DNA from 4 places in the Streptomyces sp. NPDC047022 genome. Region 2 is predicted to be linked to each of the others. Evidence: riboswitches for the same ligand, from Rfam matches in the RefSeq annotation. Region 2 holds a riboswitch; each other region holds the start of a gene.
What was found. A riboswitch is a leader RNA that binds a small molecule or an ion and turns the genes downstream of it on or off. The one in region 2 is predicted to bind cyclic di-AMP.

Region 1 (3,919 bases), on a different contig from region 2:
GGAGGTCCACCCGCACTCGGGGGGTCGCGAAGGCCGGCCCGCACCCGCAGGAGCGACGGGCGTCAGCCCGCCCGGTGCACCACCGCGTCGCACAGTTCCATCAGGGCGTCCTTCGCACCGCACTCGCGCAGCGGTGCCAGGGCCGCGCGGGCGTCCTCCGCATAGCGGATGGTGTCGCGGCGTGCCTGCTCCAGGGCCGGGTGGGCGCGGAGCCGCACAAGGGCCTCCGCGTGGCGGGCGTCGTCCGTGAGATCGGAACCCAGGAGCTCGCACAGGGCGATGTCCTCCGGCAGCCCCAGGCGTTCCGCGCGCTCCCGCAGGCGCAGGACCGGGAGGGTGGGGATGCCCTCGCGCAGGTCGGTCCCGGGCGTCTTCCCGGACTCGTGCGAGTCCGACGCGATGTCCAGGACGTCGTCGGCCAGTTGGAAGGCCACGCCGAGCCGCTCGCCGTACTGCGTCAGCACGTCCACGACCGTCTCGTCGGCACCCGACATCATCGCCCCGAAGCGGCAGGCCACCGCCACCAGCGAGCCCGTCTTGCCGGCGAGGACGTCGAGGTAGTGGTCCACCGGGTCGCGGTCGTCCCGGGGGCCGGCCGTCTCCAGGATCTGACCGGTCACCAGCCGCTCGAACGCCTCGGCCTGGATGCGTACCGCCTCCGGGCCGAGGTCGGCCAGGATGTGCGACGCCCTGGCGAACAGGAAGTCGCCGGTGAGGACCGCGACCGAGTTGCCCCAGCGGGTGTTCGCGCTGTCCACGCCGCGCCGCACGTCGGCCTCGTCCATCACGTCGTCGTGGTACAGCGTGGCGAGGTGAGTGAGCTCCACGACCACGGCCGAGGGCGCGATCCCGGGCGCGTACGGGTCGCCGAACTGCGCCGCCAGCATCACCAGCAGCGGCCGGAACCGCTTCCCGCCCGCACGGACGAGATGCTGGGCAGCCTCCGTGATGAAGGGGACCTCGCTCTTGGTGGCGTCGAGCAACCCCTCCTCGACAGCGGCCAATCCGGCCTGGACATCGGCTTCCAGAGCCTGGTCCCGCCCGCTCAGCCCGAACGGCCCGACGACGGTCACGTGGGGTCTCCTGTCTGCTGACGTCTGCTGACGATCACACGGTCGGTCTCAAGGACGGTCTCTTGGTCGATGGCCTCGCCTGCCGACGTGAGTCGTCGAGTTGTCGATCTGTCGTTGCCATCACTCAAGTCAGCGTATCCGGTCAGGTTTCGATCAACGCGAGCGCCCACAGTTCCAGGCCGGGCGGTATCGGATCACGAACGGTATGTTCTTGATCAGGTGATACGAACACATATTCATCTACATAGCCGATAAGCATCACCCCCTGGCGGTCGACGCAGGGCACTCACGTCGACCGATACTCAGCCACTCGGCCGGACGCATCCCAGAGCTCGGCGATACGCATCCACGGATGCATCAGTCCCTATGTATTGGCAAATGCCCGAATTAAGAACCGGGAACCGGTCGTCCCTCCCCCTCCAAGGCGCGCCACCCCTCGGCCTAAATGTCTGAATTGTGCACTTGCGCACCCATCCTGCCCGCCAAGCCGAGGGCGCGGAGACCGGGTGAAATGGGTCACATTCACCCAAGTAGCCGCACTCCGGGCGGGCCATCAACACGCCCTTTGCGAATGCCAAGTTGAGGCGTCTCAGCGAAATGGATCAACCCTCATATTCCCATACGCGAGGGTCAATTCGGTCGTAGTGCACATTCGACTCTTGTTCCTGACATGTGCTCTCGCATACCTTCCATGGACCCGAGCGGAACGCCGAATCCTGCCGCCGCTCGAGAACCCATCGACCCACCACGGCAGGAGCGGGGGACCCAGGTAAGTCGCCGGTCCGGACACAGTGCCGGAACGGCTCGGGGTGAAGCCGCGGCCTCGGCTCTGAGGAATCCGAGCAGTCCGAGGAAGCGGCCGGGCACCTCCCGCCCGAACCCGACAGCTCACCTCGCAGGCGACGGAGAGGAATGCAACGTGTCCGCTTTCCCCCTGCCCGCACGCCGTCGGGACCACGGCTCCAAGGCCGCCCGCATCACCCGCGCCCTCGCTGTCGCGGGAGCCGGAGCCGCCGTCATGGCCCTCCCGGTCATGGGTGCCACGGGCGCCTCCGCCGCCACCCCGGCGTCCTCCACGACCACCAAGGCCGCCGGTGCCACCTACCGGGCCGGGACCCTCGACAGCTGGATACGCCAGTCGCTCGCGATCATGGCGCAGCACGGGATCCCCGGCTCGTACAACGGCATCTATCGCAATGTGATGCGCGAGTCCTCGGGCAACCCCAACGCCATCAACCTCTGGGACTCGAACGCCAAGAAGGGCATCCCGTCCAAGGGACTCCTCCAGATCATCGACCCGACCTTCCGCGCGTACCACGTGCCGGGTACGGCCTTCGACCCCTACGACCCGATCGCCAACATCACCGCGGCCTGCAACTACGCCGCCCACCGGTACGGCTCGATCGACAACGTCAACAGCGCCTACTGAGGCTTGCCGACGCAATTCTCCGCAAACAGTCGTTCGAGGACGACGGCGATGCCGTCGTCCTCGTTCGATGTGGTGATCTCATCGGCGACCGCTTTGAGTTCGGGGTGCGCGTTCGCCATGGCGACACCGCGTGCCGCCCAGTGGAACATGGGGATGTCGTTGGGCATGTCCCCGAAGGCGATGGTCCGCGACCGGCTCAGGCCCAGGAACTCGGCGGCCAGCGCGAGCCCCGTCGCCTTGGTGATACCGCAGGGCTGGAGTTCGACGGTGCCGGGCCCCGACATCGTGACCGTCGCGAGCGACCCGACCGCTCCCCGGGCCGCCGTCGCCAACTCGTCGTCGGTCAGGGTGTGGTGGCGCAGCAGCACCTTGCTGATGGGCTCGCACCACAGGTCGTCGCGCCGCTCCACCCGTACCGCGGGCAGAAAGGGGTGCGGCATCAGGTAACCGGGCTCGATGAGCGTGAGCCCGTCCACCCCGTCCTGGTCGACGGCCGCGTACACCTGCCCCACCTCGGCCTCGATCTTGCCGAGGGCGGTCTCGGCCAGCTCCCGGTCCAGGGTGACGGAGAACAGCAGCCGGTCCGCGCCCGAGTCATACACCTGCGCGCCCTGTCCGCACACCGCGAGGCCTCTGCCGCCGAGTTCGTCGAGCAGCGGCCGGACCCTCGGCGCCGGGCGGCCCGTCACCACGAGATGGTGTGCGCCCGCCGAGACCACCCGCGCCAGAGCGGCCCTCGACCGGTCGGAGAATGTGTCGTCGCCACGCAGCAGCGTCCCGTCCAGGTCCGTGGCGATGAGTTCGTATACGAGGGGTGCGGCCATCATGATCAGAGAATACGGATGGAAAGGCACCGGCGTTCCGGCCCGGACCGAAAGCCTCCGGCCCGGACCGGTCTGCTTCCGGCCCGGACCGAATCCGCTTCCTCCGAAGGCCGTTGAGTGATCCTGTGTGGCCCCGGCTGCCCACTCCCCGGCCGGAGTTCAGCCGTGGGCCGCCGCCAGATGCCCGGCCAGCCGCGGGGACGCGAACTCCGTACCGCACACGAAGCGCATCACCGGACCGTACGACGACGCCGCCGGGAGGCCCGTGAAGTACAGGCCCGGAACGGACGACACATACCCGGCGCCGAGCTTCGGCGCACCCCGGCTCACCGCCAGCCGGGTCCGCAGCCCATGGCCGAGGAAGTCCATCGCGGCGATGTCCACTCGGTAGCCCGTCGCCGCGATGATGTGGTCCGCGGTCATCTCCTCCGTGCGGCCGGAGTGGGTCCGGACCCTCAGGGCCGGGCTGCCGTCCGGCGCCGAGGCACTCACGACGCGGGCGACCTCACTCACCTCCACCTTGGCCTCGAACCGGTCCTTCAGCCACCACGCGCCGAGCGGGCCGAGCACCCGCCGGACCAGATAGTGGCGGG
Region 2 (3,919 bases):
CGTCGGTGCCCAGCATGGCAGGGATGCCGAGTGCGTCGATCGCCCCCATCGCCCACACCATCGGGCCCCCGGCGATCTGCACGGCGTGCTCGGTGGGCATCGCGGAGAACGGGTACGCGGCCTGGACGCGACCGGTGCCGCCCGGGGTGAGGAAGCCCTCGGCGGCCGGCTCGACGAGCACCCTGGCGGCGGGGCCGAAGGGCTCGGCCGCCGACTCCAGCTCGGCTGCCTTGGGCGGGGAGCCCGTGGTGGCGAAGGAACGCAGAATGGCCTGCTGCACCGCCCGCAGGCCCCGTTCGGCCGGCGCGAGAAGGTGGCGCCGGACCCGGCCCACAGTCTGGTCCACCCCTCTGGTGACCGTGATGCCGAGAACCTGCCGCAGCTGCTCGACGGATGGCGCCCCGCAGGCCTGGCGGTCCCCTTCTCCGTAGGTCCGGCAGGACAGGCTGGCCGCGGTACCCGGAGGGGCGAACGGGTCGCGCCCGTCGATCAGCAGCGTCGGCGAGCCGTGCATGCCCCTGCGCTCGGCCTCGGCCTGGCCTTCGACCACGTGCGCGGTCAGCTCCACGTCCGTGCAGCCGGCGAGGGCGAGCATCAGGCGTTCCTTGAGCACCGGGCCGTTCGGGCAGTCCGGGACGGTCAGCAGTTCCAGGCGCATCAGCGGCACCTCCAGGTCACGAGGCCGACGCTAGACCTTCCATTGCACTGGAAGGTCAAGGGCTACCGTGGAGGTATGCGCATCGGAACCCTCGCCGCCGCCACCGGCACCACCACCAAGACCCTGCGCTTCTACGAGCAGGCCGGGCTGCTGGCGGACCCGCCCCGCACCCCGGGTGGCTACCGCGACTACCCGGCCGATGTGCGGGACCGTGTCGGCTTCATCCGCTCCGCCCAGGCGGCCGGCCTCAGCCTCGCCGAGATCCGCGACGTCCTGGCCATCCGCGACGGCGGTTACACGCCCTGCGGTCACGTCACCGAGCTCCTGGGCCGACACCTCGCCGACGTGGAGCAGCGGATCGCCGAACTGGACGCGACCCGCGCCAAGCTGCGCGAGCTGGCCCGCACCGCTTCCGCGACCGACCCTGCTACCTGCACCGAAGGGGACATCTGCCGCATCCTCAACTCTGGTTGAGTCGGCATGGTTCTCGGCCCGTTGCTACCCGACCCCCGAAGTCTGGGCGTCTTCGGATGAGGCAGGATCAAGCAACCGCCCGACTCGCGACCACCACCACACCTTCCGCCTCTTCCGCGCCGCAATCCCACACACCGGGAATCATCTGATGTGCGGTCAGTACGGATGAGAACGACCTCTCGTCAGGCCGGACTGCTCGGTCGAATACCCGAGGTTGAACTCTCTGCGGAGGTGTGCTTGATTCTTTTCAGCTCGCGCCAGACGAGCCCCGCCGGCGCGGAACGCCGAGTCCTGCCACCGGCCGACGGGAACAGTAGACGCGAAAGCGCCGCAGGCGGGAGCGGGGGACCCGAAGTCTTCCGCCGGACGGGAGAGCGGACGCAGCGCGGCACCTGGTGCCAAAGGGCTGCGGTACGTTCGACAGTCCGGCTCGGGGTGAAGCCGAACAGGCCGCGCATCGCGGCCCCGGCCGGGCAACTCACGTCCGAACCCGACAGCTAACCTCGTAGGCGCCGGTGAGGACCGCACCATGGGTAAGCATCTTCGTACCAGCTCCGAGAAGCCTCCACTTCGACCGCGTTCCCGCGCTCAGCAGCGAATCGACGACGCGGTGTCGGCAGGCGCTGAACCCAGACACGGGCCGGAGCACCGTGGGAACGTCATCCCGTCGGTGACGGACAACCACTGGAGTGAGCGGGCGGCGTGCCTGACCATCGATCCGGACGAGTTGTTCGTCACGGGAGCCGCGCAGCACATCAACAAGCTTGTCTGCGTCGGCTGCGCCGTCAGTACGGAATGCCTTGCCCTCGCTCTCGACCAGCGCATCGAGCACGGGGTTTGGGGCGGAATGACGGAGCGCGAGCGCCGTGCGCTGCTGCGCCGCAGGCCGACGGTCAGCTCCTGGCGGCGCCTGCTCGAGACCGCCCGCCTGGAGCACCAACGGCGGACCGGCGCGGCTGCCGGCCGCCAGGTGTAACCCCGCGTCGGCTTTCACCGTCCAGCGCTCGGCCTGACACTCGACGGCGACGGACACGGCACGCTGTTCCTTGGCCGCCCTGTATGAGGCGTTCAGGGCGTCCAGCCCCGTGGCCTCGGGGATCAGAGGGGCACAGCAGGGCGTCGACAGCGGCTGCATGACGAGCAACTCCGGCGAAAGTCACGTGCGCTGCCGCTCCCGCAACAGTTCGGCCGCTAGCAACCAGAACCACAGGCTCACCGTGAGCAGGTGAATCCGCTGGGCGATCCCCTGTCCACCCGGCCGGCCGATGTAGGGGCCGACGGAGGAGATCGCCGCGGCCATGGACACCGGCAAGAGCCAGCGTGCCCAGCGTCCCGCCGAGCAGCCACCCTCTGGAGCCGAGTCGGCGAAGAGGAAGAAGGAGGCCATCGAGGTGAACAAGGCGAGGTGAACCAGGCCGCTGGTCATCGTGTGCGCGAGGTTGTCTGCGGGGCAACCCGCTTCCCGGGACGGCGCACATCGCATCGGCAGCGCGACGTCGGCCACGGAGCAGGCCCCGAACGCCACCAGCGCCCACCACCCGATGGGAGACGAGCCCTGCGGCAGCGCCGCCAGGACCAGACCCGCACCGGCGATCACCGCAGCCGCCGTGACCAGCTCCACCATGCTGAACAGCACTCGATGGGGCTGATCGGCGGCGAAGGCCTCACTTACGTAGGAATCGCGCTGGTCCAGGCCCGTCTGTACCCAGAACTGCAGCAGCCAGTCGTTGTAGGTCACGGAAGCCGCCAGCAGCAGCCCCGCCGCCACCCGCCACAGGATGCCCGAGGCGCCACGGCACCGCGTGCGGTCGGTGCCGGTGCCCGGCGGCCCCGTTGCGCTGTCCTCGCTCATCTTTCGGCTCCCGTGCCTGCGGCCTGCCTTCCTATCTTTGCCCCGGGACGCAAAGCAGAAGTCCTGTTCGCGGACGCCGCGGCCTGCCGGCCTCCGCGTCGGCCGCGACGCTCATGGGATCGAGTACGCGCAGGCCCCGAAAGACCAGAGTGCGAGGCATCCGCAAGGCCCTTCTGCGCAGCTGTCCTGCGGTGCTTCCGTAACTGCACAGGAGTGAGGTCCAGTTGGCCGGCAACACCGATTCGGCGCGTCTCTCGCGGCGAACGGAGCGCGAGCCACCGCGGATCGCTGCGTGCAGATCGACCTTGCACTCCGGCAGCACCCATGCCCCCTCGTCGTGCGGAGCGCAACCATGGTCCCAAGCAAGCACCTTGGTGCTTGGCTCCCCCCGGTGCGTCCACCTCCAAGTCGCCCGGCGGCCTGGGCGGTTTAGAGCACGCAAGCACCCGCGGTGGGCGGCGACACAGGTCTCCACGGCCCTGCCGAGGCCCTGCCACAGGTGGAAACGAAGGGACCTCAGCGTCACCCGGGGCCTTCCGGCGCCAGGCGGCGGAAGCGGCCGACCATGCTGAGGGCGTGGGTGACGCCCACGATGCGAGCTCTGCGATGACGGTGGAGGGGGTGCCGGCGTGTGTGGCGAAGCGAGTGACAAGACCGGTCAGGAATCGAGAAGCCCCGGCCGCCGAGGAGCCTCTAGCGTGATGGCCATGGCAATCACCGCTTCCACCGCATCCCACACGTCCATCGCATCCGTCATCCTGGAGGTGGCCGACCCCGAGGGCGCCCACCGCTTCTACAGGGCATTCGGAGTGGACACGCGCATACGCCTGCGGGCGTCCGAGGCACACTCCACCGGGTTCCGTGGCTTCACCCTGGCGCTCACGGTGTCCCGGCCGGCCACAGTCGACAGCTTCGTCGGCGCCGCCCTGGACGCC
Region 3 (3,919 bases), on a different contig from region 2:
CCACCGCAAGCGCGAGGCCCTGCCCGACGCCCCCACCCCCGGCGAGGACCTCATCTCCGCGCTCATCCGGGCCTCCGACCACGGCGAACACCTCACCGAGAACGAGGCCGCGGCCATGGCCTTCATCCTGCTCTTCGCCGGATTCGAGACCACGGTCAACCTGATCGGCAACGGGACGTACGCCCTGCTCACCCATGCCGAACAGCGCGCCCGGCTCCAGGACTCCCTCGCCCGTGGCGAACGCGGCCTCCTCGAGACCGGCGTCGAGGAACTCCTGCGCTACGACGGCCCTGTCGAACTGGCCACCTGGCGGTTCGCCACACAGCCGCTCACCATCGGCGGTCAGGACATCGCCCCAGGGGACCCGGTACTGGTCGTGCTCGCAGCCGCCGACCGGGATCCGGCGCGGTTCGCCGACCCGGATGTCCTCGACCTCTCCCGCCGGGACAACCAGCACCTGGGATACGGACACGGCATCCACTATTGCCTCGGCGCCCCGCTCGCCCGTCTGGAGGGCCAGACCGCGCTCGCCACGCTGCTCACCCGCCTCCCGGACCTGCGCCTCGCCGTGGAACCGGCCGATCTGCGCTGGCGCGGCGGGCTCATCATGCGTGGACTGCGCACGCTCCCCGTGGAGTTCGCACCGGTGGCGAACACGCCGACGGTCGCAGAAAGCTGACGGCATATCAGTAATGTGATCTTCACGTTATCTACGCTGCATTAACTTGTGACAAGCAGGTGTCTGCGGTTACGTTCACGCAGCAACGCGGCGGCATGCCACAACCGCCACGTTGGCCACTGCTGTCGTGTGAAAGGCAACCGCATGCTCTCCGGGAACGGTCGTCACCGTCGCCCCCGTCAGGCTCCTGCCATCCTCGTCGCGGCAGGAGTGACCGGCTCCGCGATCGCGATCCCACTCCTGGGTGCCACCGGCGCGAGCGCCGCCAGCGGCTCCACGTGGGACCAGGTCGCGCAGTGCGAGAGCGGCGGTTCCTGGAGCGCCGACACCGGAGACGGCCACTACGGCGGGCTCCGGCTGACGTTGCAGGACTGGGACAAGTACGGCGGCCTCGACTACGCCGCCAGCCCCGACCAGGCGAGCCGTTCACAGCAGATCGCCGTCGCCGAGAAGATCCTCGCCGACCGGGGCGTCTCCGCCTGGCCCGGCTGCGGGCGCTCCTCCGGCCTGAACGAGGACTCCGGCTCCGCCGACGTCGTCACGGGCCTCGCGAACGACCTGTCCGGCGGCTCCCGCTCCGGCCATGGCGCGGATTCCGGCTCCGGCATGGACTCCGGCATGGACTCCGGCATCGACTCGGGCCTGTCCGACTCGTCCGGCTCATCCGGCTCGTCCGGTGCATCCGGCTCGCCCAACTCGTCCGACTCGTCTGCTTCGGCGACCCCGGCACCGTCCTCGCCCGCCTCCCCCTCCGGCTCCTCCTCGCCGGACGGAACTCCGGACGGCGCCCAGGCGGGCTCCGGTACCGGCGGCTCCACCGCCCCCGCGACGAAGCACGACGAGTCGGACAAGTCCGGCCGCGACGACTCCTCTTCGGAGGCCGGCGGGGACAAGACGCCGGGCGCCGGACGCCATCGCGGCGGCAGTGCCGAGGATGGCGCCGAGGGCGGCCGTACGGGCGACTTGTCAGGCCGCCATGCCTCCCGTGACTCCGGTGCCGCGCGTGACACGGCCGATGACGCCTACACCGTTCGCCCCGGAGACACCCTGTCGGCCATCGCCGACTCCCTTGACCTCAAGGGCGGATGGGCCGAGCTGTACGAGGCGAACAAGCGAACCGTCGGCGCCGACCCCGACCTCATATTCCCCGGCCAGAGCCTTGCGCTCGACGCCGAGCCGACCCCGGGCCATTCCTGAACTGCTGCCGCGAAGCCGGGAGTTCACGCCCCGCTTCGCGATGAATGTCCGGTTTGGTGAGAGTGAGAGATGAGTCTCATTGGCCCTGATCGTCTTTGGTTTTCGGACGATCGCCTGCTTACGGTCGTCTCGCTCGCCACAGCGGGCCCCAGCGTCGCAACGCCGAATCCTGCCAGCGGCCGCGTGGGAACAGTCGTCGCGTCAAGCGCCGTAGGCAGGAGCGGGGGACCCAAGGTAAGTGCCGCGCCCGGATGATGACCGGGGGCGGCTTGGGGTGGAGCCGCGCACTCATGGGGTGCGCGGCCGGGCAACTCAACCGGCCCGAACCCGACAGCTCACCTCGCAGGCGTCGGTGAGGGGATCGAACCATGCTGTGTTCCGGCAAGGGCAAGCACCGTCGTCCGTCCAAGGCCGTTCGTGCCGTCACGCTCGCCGGCGTCACCGGTGCCGCCGTCGCCGCCCCGCTGCTCGCGGCCGGCAGCGCCTCGGCCGCCACCGCCGCCCAGTGGGACACCGTCGCCCAGTGCGAGTCCGGCGGCAACTGGTCCATCAACACCGGCAATGGCTTCTACGGCGGCCTCCAGTTCACGAACTCCACCTGGGCCGCCTACGGTGGCACCGCCTACGCCTCCCGCGCCGACCTGGCCACCAAGGCGCAGCAGATAACCGTCGCCGAGAAGGTCCTCGCGGGCCAGGGCAAGGGCGCCTGGCCGGTCTGCGGCAGGGGCCTGTCCAGCACCCCGTACACCGGTGCCGCCGCCGCCCCCTCCGCCGCCAAGAAGGCCGCCCCCCGCCCCGCCGAGCAGAAGGCCTCCCGCTCGGCCGCGCGTCCGGCGGCTCCGCACAAGACCGTCACCACCCCGTCCGGTCAGAAGGTCGAGAAGGGCGACGGCGAGTACAAGGTGGTCAAGGGCGACACCCTCAGCGCGATCGCCGAGAAGCACCATGTGCAGGGCGGCTGGAAGAAGCTGTTCGAGCTGAACAAGGACATCATCAAGGACGCCGACCTCATCTTCCCGGGTCAGCAGCTGCACCTGAAGTGACAGGAATCCGGTAGTCCGCTCACAGTGTCCTCCCAGATGTGACCCCCACCGTGGGGGTCACCGTGAGGCCTCCCCGTCCCCACGGGCTCCCCGCTCCGGTGCGCGTTCCCCCCGTACCCACCGGAGCGGGGTCTTTTCGCTTCCGCGACCCGCACTCTTCACCGAGATTTCCCCGGTCTTCCCTCCCTCTTTGTTCCGCTGTGAAACAATGTGGACCGTCACCCTGTCCACGGGACGGTCGGTCGGCCGACCGCCGGTCCGGGGCGGATAGGCTCTAGTCGCAAAGTGCGCCGCACTCTCAGCGTCACATCCAAGAAGGAGATGCTCGTGCCGTCCATCGACGTCGTCGTAGCCCGGGAAATCCTGGACTCCCGAGGTAACCCCACGGTCGAGGTCGAGGTCGGCCTCGACGACGGCAGCACGGGTCGTGCCGCCGTTCCGTCCGGTGCCTCCACCGGCGCCTTCGAGGCCATCGAGCTCCGTGACGGCGACCCCAACCGCTACCAGGGCAAGGGCGTCGAGAAGGCGGTCCTCGCCGTCATCGAGCAGATCGGGCCGGAGCTCGTCGGATACGACGCCACCGAGCAGCGCCTGATCGACCAGGCGATGTTCGACCTGGACGCCACCGACAACAAGGGCTCGCTCGGCGCCAACGCCATCCTCGGCGTCTCCCTCGCCGTCGCCCACGCGGCCTCCGAGGCCAGCGACCTCCCCCTCTTCCGCTACCTGGGCGGCCCGAACGCGCACCTGCTGCCGGTACCCATGATGAACATCCTGAACGGCGGCTCGCACGCCGACTCCAACGTGGACATCCAGGAGTTCATGATCGCCCCGATCGGCGCGGAGTCCTTCTCCGAGGCCCTGCGCTGGGGCACCGAGGTCTACCACACCCTCAAGAAGGTGCTGAAGACCAAGGGTCTTTCCACCGGCCTCGGCGACGAGGGCGGCTTCGCCCCGAACCTCGGCTCCAACCGCGAGGCCCTGGACCTCATCCTCGAGG
Region 4 (3,919 bases), on a different contig from region 2:
CGGTGCGTCGAGACGTTCTACGACCAACATGACCGGCCGGAGGACAGCCGGGCGTCCGGCGATCCCGGACCCGGCGGCAAGGCCGCCGGGGCCCTCGGGGCGCCGGGCCGGGCCGGAGGCGAAGGCAGGGGGGAGGGCGAGACCCTCCGTTCCCTGCGGGTGCGGGCACTGCTGTCAGCCCTGCCCGCGCTGCTCATCGCCATAGGCGCCGGCTACGACTGGCTCACCCTCTCCGATGTCACGGCGGGTCCCCTCTTCACCGCCGCCCCGCTCGTCGCCGCGCTCCTGTACGCGCTGCGCGGCACCGTTCTCACCGGGGTGGCCGCCGTCCTCGCCATCCTCGTGATCCATTTCGGGCCCCGCCTCGGGCTCGGCCTCGCCGCTCGCGCCGGATCGGTCACCGAGACGGTCACCATCGTCACCGTCGCCGTCCTGGCCGTCCTGCTCAATGTGCTCGTACGCCGCAAGAACGAACGCCTGGCCTCAGCCCGCGAGATCGCCGGGGCCGTCCAGCGCGCCGTGCTGCCCGAACCCGCCGCCCGCATCGGCGGACTGGACATCGCCGCCCGCTACGAGGCGGCCCACGCGGGCGCCTTCATCGGCGGTGACCTGTACGCCGTGCAGGACTCCCCGCACGGAGTGCGGCTCATCGTCGGGGACGTGCGCGGAAAGGGAATGGGGGCCGTGGCCGCGGTCGCCGTCCTCATCGGCGCCTTCCGGGAGGCCGCCGAGCAGGAGACGACGCTGGAGGCCGTCGTCCAGCGCCTGGAGCGGGCGCTGTCGCGCGAGGGCACCCGGCGTCAGGGGCTCGACGCGTCCGAGGGTTTCACCACCGCGGTGCTCGTGGAGATCCCGCACGGGGGCGGGGCCACCCGTATCGTCAACCGCGGCCACCCCGCCCCCTTGCTCCTGCTTCCGGACGGCACTCTGAGCGTGCTGGAGACCCAGGAGAGCGCGCTGCCGCTCGGGATGGGCGACCTGGGGATCTGGCCGGACCGCGCCGAGGAGCGGGACTTCCCGCCCGGGGCGACGCTGCTCCTGCACACGGACGGCGTCTCCGAAGCGCGGGACGCGCACGGCGAGTTCTACGATCCCGCGGCCCGGCTGGCCGGATGCGGAACTCCCGCTCCCGGTGCCCTGCTGTCCGCCGTCGTCGAGGATGTCGCCCGCCACACCAAGGGCCGTGCGACGGACGACATGGCTCTGCTCGCGGTACGCCGTCCCGACGCGCCCGAGGTTTCCCGGCCCTCTTGATGATTGTCACGGCCGGTGAGCACATGATGCCTCTCCGCATAACAATTGACGAACCGTCACATTGTCCGAGGTTTATGGAGCGTGGTCAACTCGCCCTTTTTGGGTGGTTCATGGTGTGAAAGTCCTGGCCAAAGGCGTAAAGGATCTCTCTGAACAGCTTGGAATCCGGGTCCCGCGTCTATTAACGTTCGATAACGCAGCGCGGTCGTCCCAGCCGTCACAAGAGGCGGCTCCGTGCGCGTGTGCCGAATCCCGCAAGGGAGCCGGGGAACCACCACCTTGGGGTGAATCGGGCGGAGACCGTCGTGGCAGCACGGCTGGTATACGCGCGTAGGAGACCTTCCTCTCCGAACCCGTCAGCTAACCCGGTAGGCGAGACGGAAGGAAAGGAGTGCGCCCACGTGGCGTCCAACCGGCCTGCCCAGAGCACCTCGTTCGCCCCGAACGACACCCACGCGTTCGGCTTCGCACCCGGCGCCGACGAGGCCCCCTGGGAGGAGTGGAACCCCACCGAGGACTCCCTCCGTCCCGTCCGCGGTCGCCACCGCGTCAGCAAGCAGCGTGGGGGCGGACTCGCGCGCAGCTCCACCGTGCTCGGCGTCGGCGTGATAGCGGCCGTCGGCGCGGGCGGTATGGCCAGTGCCCAGACCGGCAAGGCGCCCGTCTCCATCTCCATGCCGGACCTGTCCTCGCTCACGCACTCGGCCAAGGAGCTGATCGGCGAGGACACCGGCGCGAAGCACTCCGAAGGCACGACGGCCACCGAGGCGGCGTCGGACGGCTCCGGCGCGGGTGAGGCGCTGCGCTCCCGCATCATGCAGCAGGCCGAGTCCCAGCGGGACAGCCTGGCATCCGCTTCCGTGCAGGCGACGGAAGACGCCGCCGTGAAGAAGGCCGCCGCCGCGGCGGCCAAGGCGCAGGACGACGCCGTGGCCAAGATCGCCGCCGCCAAGAAGGCGGAAGAGGCCAAGAAGAAGGCCGAGGAGGCGAGGCTGGCCGAACTCGCCAAGCAGTACACGCTGCCGACCTCCTCCTACACCCTCACCTCCCGCTTCGGTGACGCCGGTTCCATGTGGTCCTCCGGCTACCACACCGGTCTCGACTTCGCCGCGCCCACCGGGACGCTCATCAAGGCGATCCACAGCGGCACCATCACGGAGGCCGGCTGGGCCGGAGCCTACGGCTACCGCACGATCCTGACGCTGGACGACGGCACGCAACTCTGGTTCTGCCACCAGTCGTCCATCAACGTCAGCGTGGGCCAGAAGGTGTCCACGGGCGACGTCATCGGGCGCGTCGGCGCGACCGGCAATGTGACCGGACCGCACGTGCACCTGGAGGTCCACCCGAACGGCGGCGCCGCGATCGACCCGATGGCCTGGCTGCAGGGCAAGGGCCTCAACCCCTGACGGACGCCCCGGCAGGGGCCCCGAAGCATCCCCGCCGACCGCCCCCGGGCCGCAGTGCCCGCGGGGCGGAGTGCGGGGATCCGTTCATTTGCGTGATCTTTGCCCCGCTCCGGAACGCCACTGCCGGTACGGGCGTTGACGCAGTTCATGACTTCCCTTCGCAAGCTCGGCTCCTCCGACCTCGAGGTCTTCCCGCTCTCCCTCGGCGGCAACGTCTTCGGCTGGACCGCCGACGAGGCGCAGTCCTTCGCCGTCCTCGACGCCTACACCGCGGCCGGCGGCAACTTCATCGACACGGCCGACGCGTACTCGGCCTGGGTTCCCGGCCACCGGGGCGGTGAGTCCGAGACCGTCCTCGGCGCATGGCTGAAGGCGCGCGGCAACCGCGCGGACGTCGTCGTCGCCACCAAGGTCAGCCAGCACCCCGAGTACAAGGGGCTGTCCGCGGCGAACATCAAGGCCGCGGCCGACGCGTCGCTGCGCCGCCTGGACACAGACCACATCGACCTCTACTACACACACTTCGATCAGCCGGACGTGCCCGTCGAGGAGATCATCGGCGCGCTCGACGAACTGGTGAAGGCGGGCAAGGTGCGCGCCATCGGCGCCTCCAACATCTCCGCCGAGCGCCTGAAGGAGTCCCTCGACTTCTCCGACCGCGAGAACCTGGCGCGCTACGTGGCACTCCAGCCGCACTACAACCTGGTCTCGCGCGACACATACGAGGGCGCGCTCCAGGACGTCGCCTCCCGGACCGGCCTCGCGGCGATGCCGTACTACGCGCTGGCCGCCGGCTTCCTCACGGGCAAGTACCGGCCGGGCGCCACCGTGGACTCGGCGCGGGCGCAGGGCGCGGGCAAGCACCTTCGGACCGAACGCGGCCCCCGGGTCCTGGCGACCCTCGACGAGATCGCGGTGGACCGGGGCGTGGAGGTCGCGACGGTGGCCCTGGCATGGCTGGCCGGCCGGCCGACGGTGGCGGCCCCGATCGCCTCCGCCCGCACGCCGCAGCAGTTGCCGGCCCTGCTCGCGGTGGCCGATCTGGTGCTCACCGAGGAGGAGACGGAGAAACTGACGGCGGCTTCCGCCTGACCGGCGGGCCCGGCGCCCGGCCCCGTGGGCTCCGCGTATCCCCGTGCCGTGCCCCCGTCGTATCCCCGTGCCGTGCCCCGCGTGCTCCTGTGTGCCGCTACGCGCGATACGGGTTGTGCTGCCCAGGGTGCACGGGGTGCGGAGCGTGCGCGGGGTGCACGGGG

Region 1: linked by a shared signal. The riboswitch ahead of ABZ845_RS03945 (transglycosylase SLT domain-containing protein) and the one ahead of ABZ845_RS25405 (WhiB family transcriptional regulator) in region 2 are both predicted to bind cyclic di-AMP.
Region 3: linked by a shared signal. The riboswitch ahead of ABZ845_RS07625 (transglycosylase family protein) and the one ahead of ABZ845_RS25405 (WhiB family transcriptional regulator) in region 2 are both predicted to bind cyclic di-AMP.
Region 4: linked by a shared signal. The riboswitch ahead of ABZ845_RS30080 (M23 family metallopeptidase) and the one ahead of ABZ845_RS25405 (WhiB family transcriptional regulator) in region 2 are both predicted to bind cyclic di-AMP.

Annotation. Positions count from the first base shown of each region.
Region 1 is NZ_JBEYVV010000002.1:125,367-129,285, reverse strand. It holds gene ABZ845_RS03950 (polyprenyl synthetase family protein) at 63-1,073, opposite strand; cyclic di-AMP (ydaO/yuaA leader) riboswitch at 1,771-1,988, shown strand; gene ABZ845_RS03945 (transglycosylase SLT domain-containing protein) at 2,008-2,502, shown strand; gene ABZ845_RS03940 (HAD family hydrolase) at 2,496-3,326, opposite strand; gene ABZ845_RS03935 (FAD-dependent oxidoreductase) at 3,486-3,919, opposite strand, start outside.
Region 2 is NZ_JBEYVV010000030.1:36,361-40,279, reverse strand. It holds gene ABZ845_RS25415 (alkylmercury lyase family protein) at 1-658, opposite strand, end outside; gene ABZ845_RS25410 (MerR family DNA-binding protein) at 734-1,132, shown strand; cyclic di-AMP (ydaO/yuaA leader) riboswitch at 1,449-1,659, shown strand; gene ABZ845_RS25405 (WhiB family transcriptional regulator) at 1,794-2,108, shown strand; gene ABZ845_RS25400 (DUF998 domain-containing protein) at 2,289-2,984, opposite strand; partial or broken gene ABZ845_RS25395 (AraC family transcriptional regulator) at 3,603-3,686, shown strand; gene ABZ845_RS25390 (glyoxalase) at 3,686-3,919, shown strand, end outside.
Region 3 is NZ_JBEYVV010000004.1:204,311-208,229, forward strand. It holds gene ABZ845_RS07615 (cytochrome P450) at 1-679, shown strand, start outside; gene ABZ845_RS07620 (transglycosylase family protein) at 824-1,876, shown strand; cyclic di-AMP (ydaO/yuaA leader) riboswitch at 2,073-2,240, shown strand; gene ABZ845_RS07625 (transglycosylase family protein) at 2,245-2,919, shown strand; gene eno (phosphopyruvate hydratase) at 3,241-3,919, shown strand, end outside.
Region 4 is NZ_JBEYVV010000050.1:21,555-25,473, reverse strand. It holds gene ABZ845_RS30085 (PP2C family protein-serine/threonine phosphatase) at 1-1,254, shown strand, start outside; cyclic di-AMP (ydaO/yuaA leader) riboswitch at 1,488-1,644, shown strand; gene ABZ845_RS30080 (M23 family metallopeptidase) at 1,656-2,663, shown strand; gene ABZ845_RS30075 (aldo/keto reductase) at 2,811-3,755, shown strand; gene ABZ845_RS30070 (PrsW family glutamic-type intramembrane protease) at 3,853-3,919, opposite strand, start outside.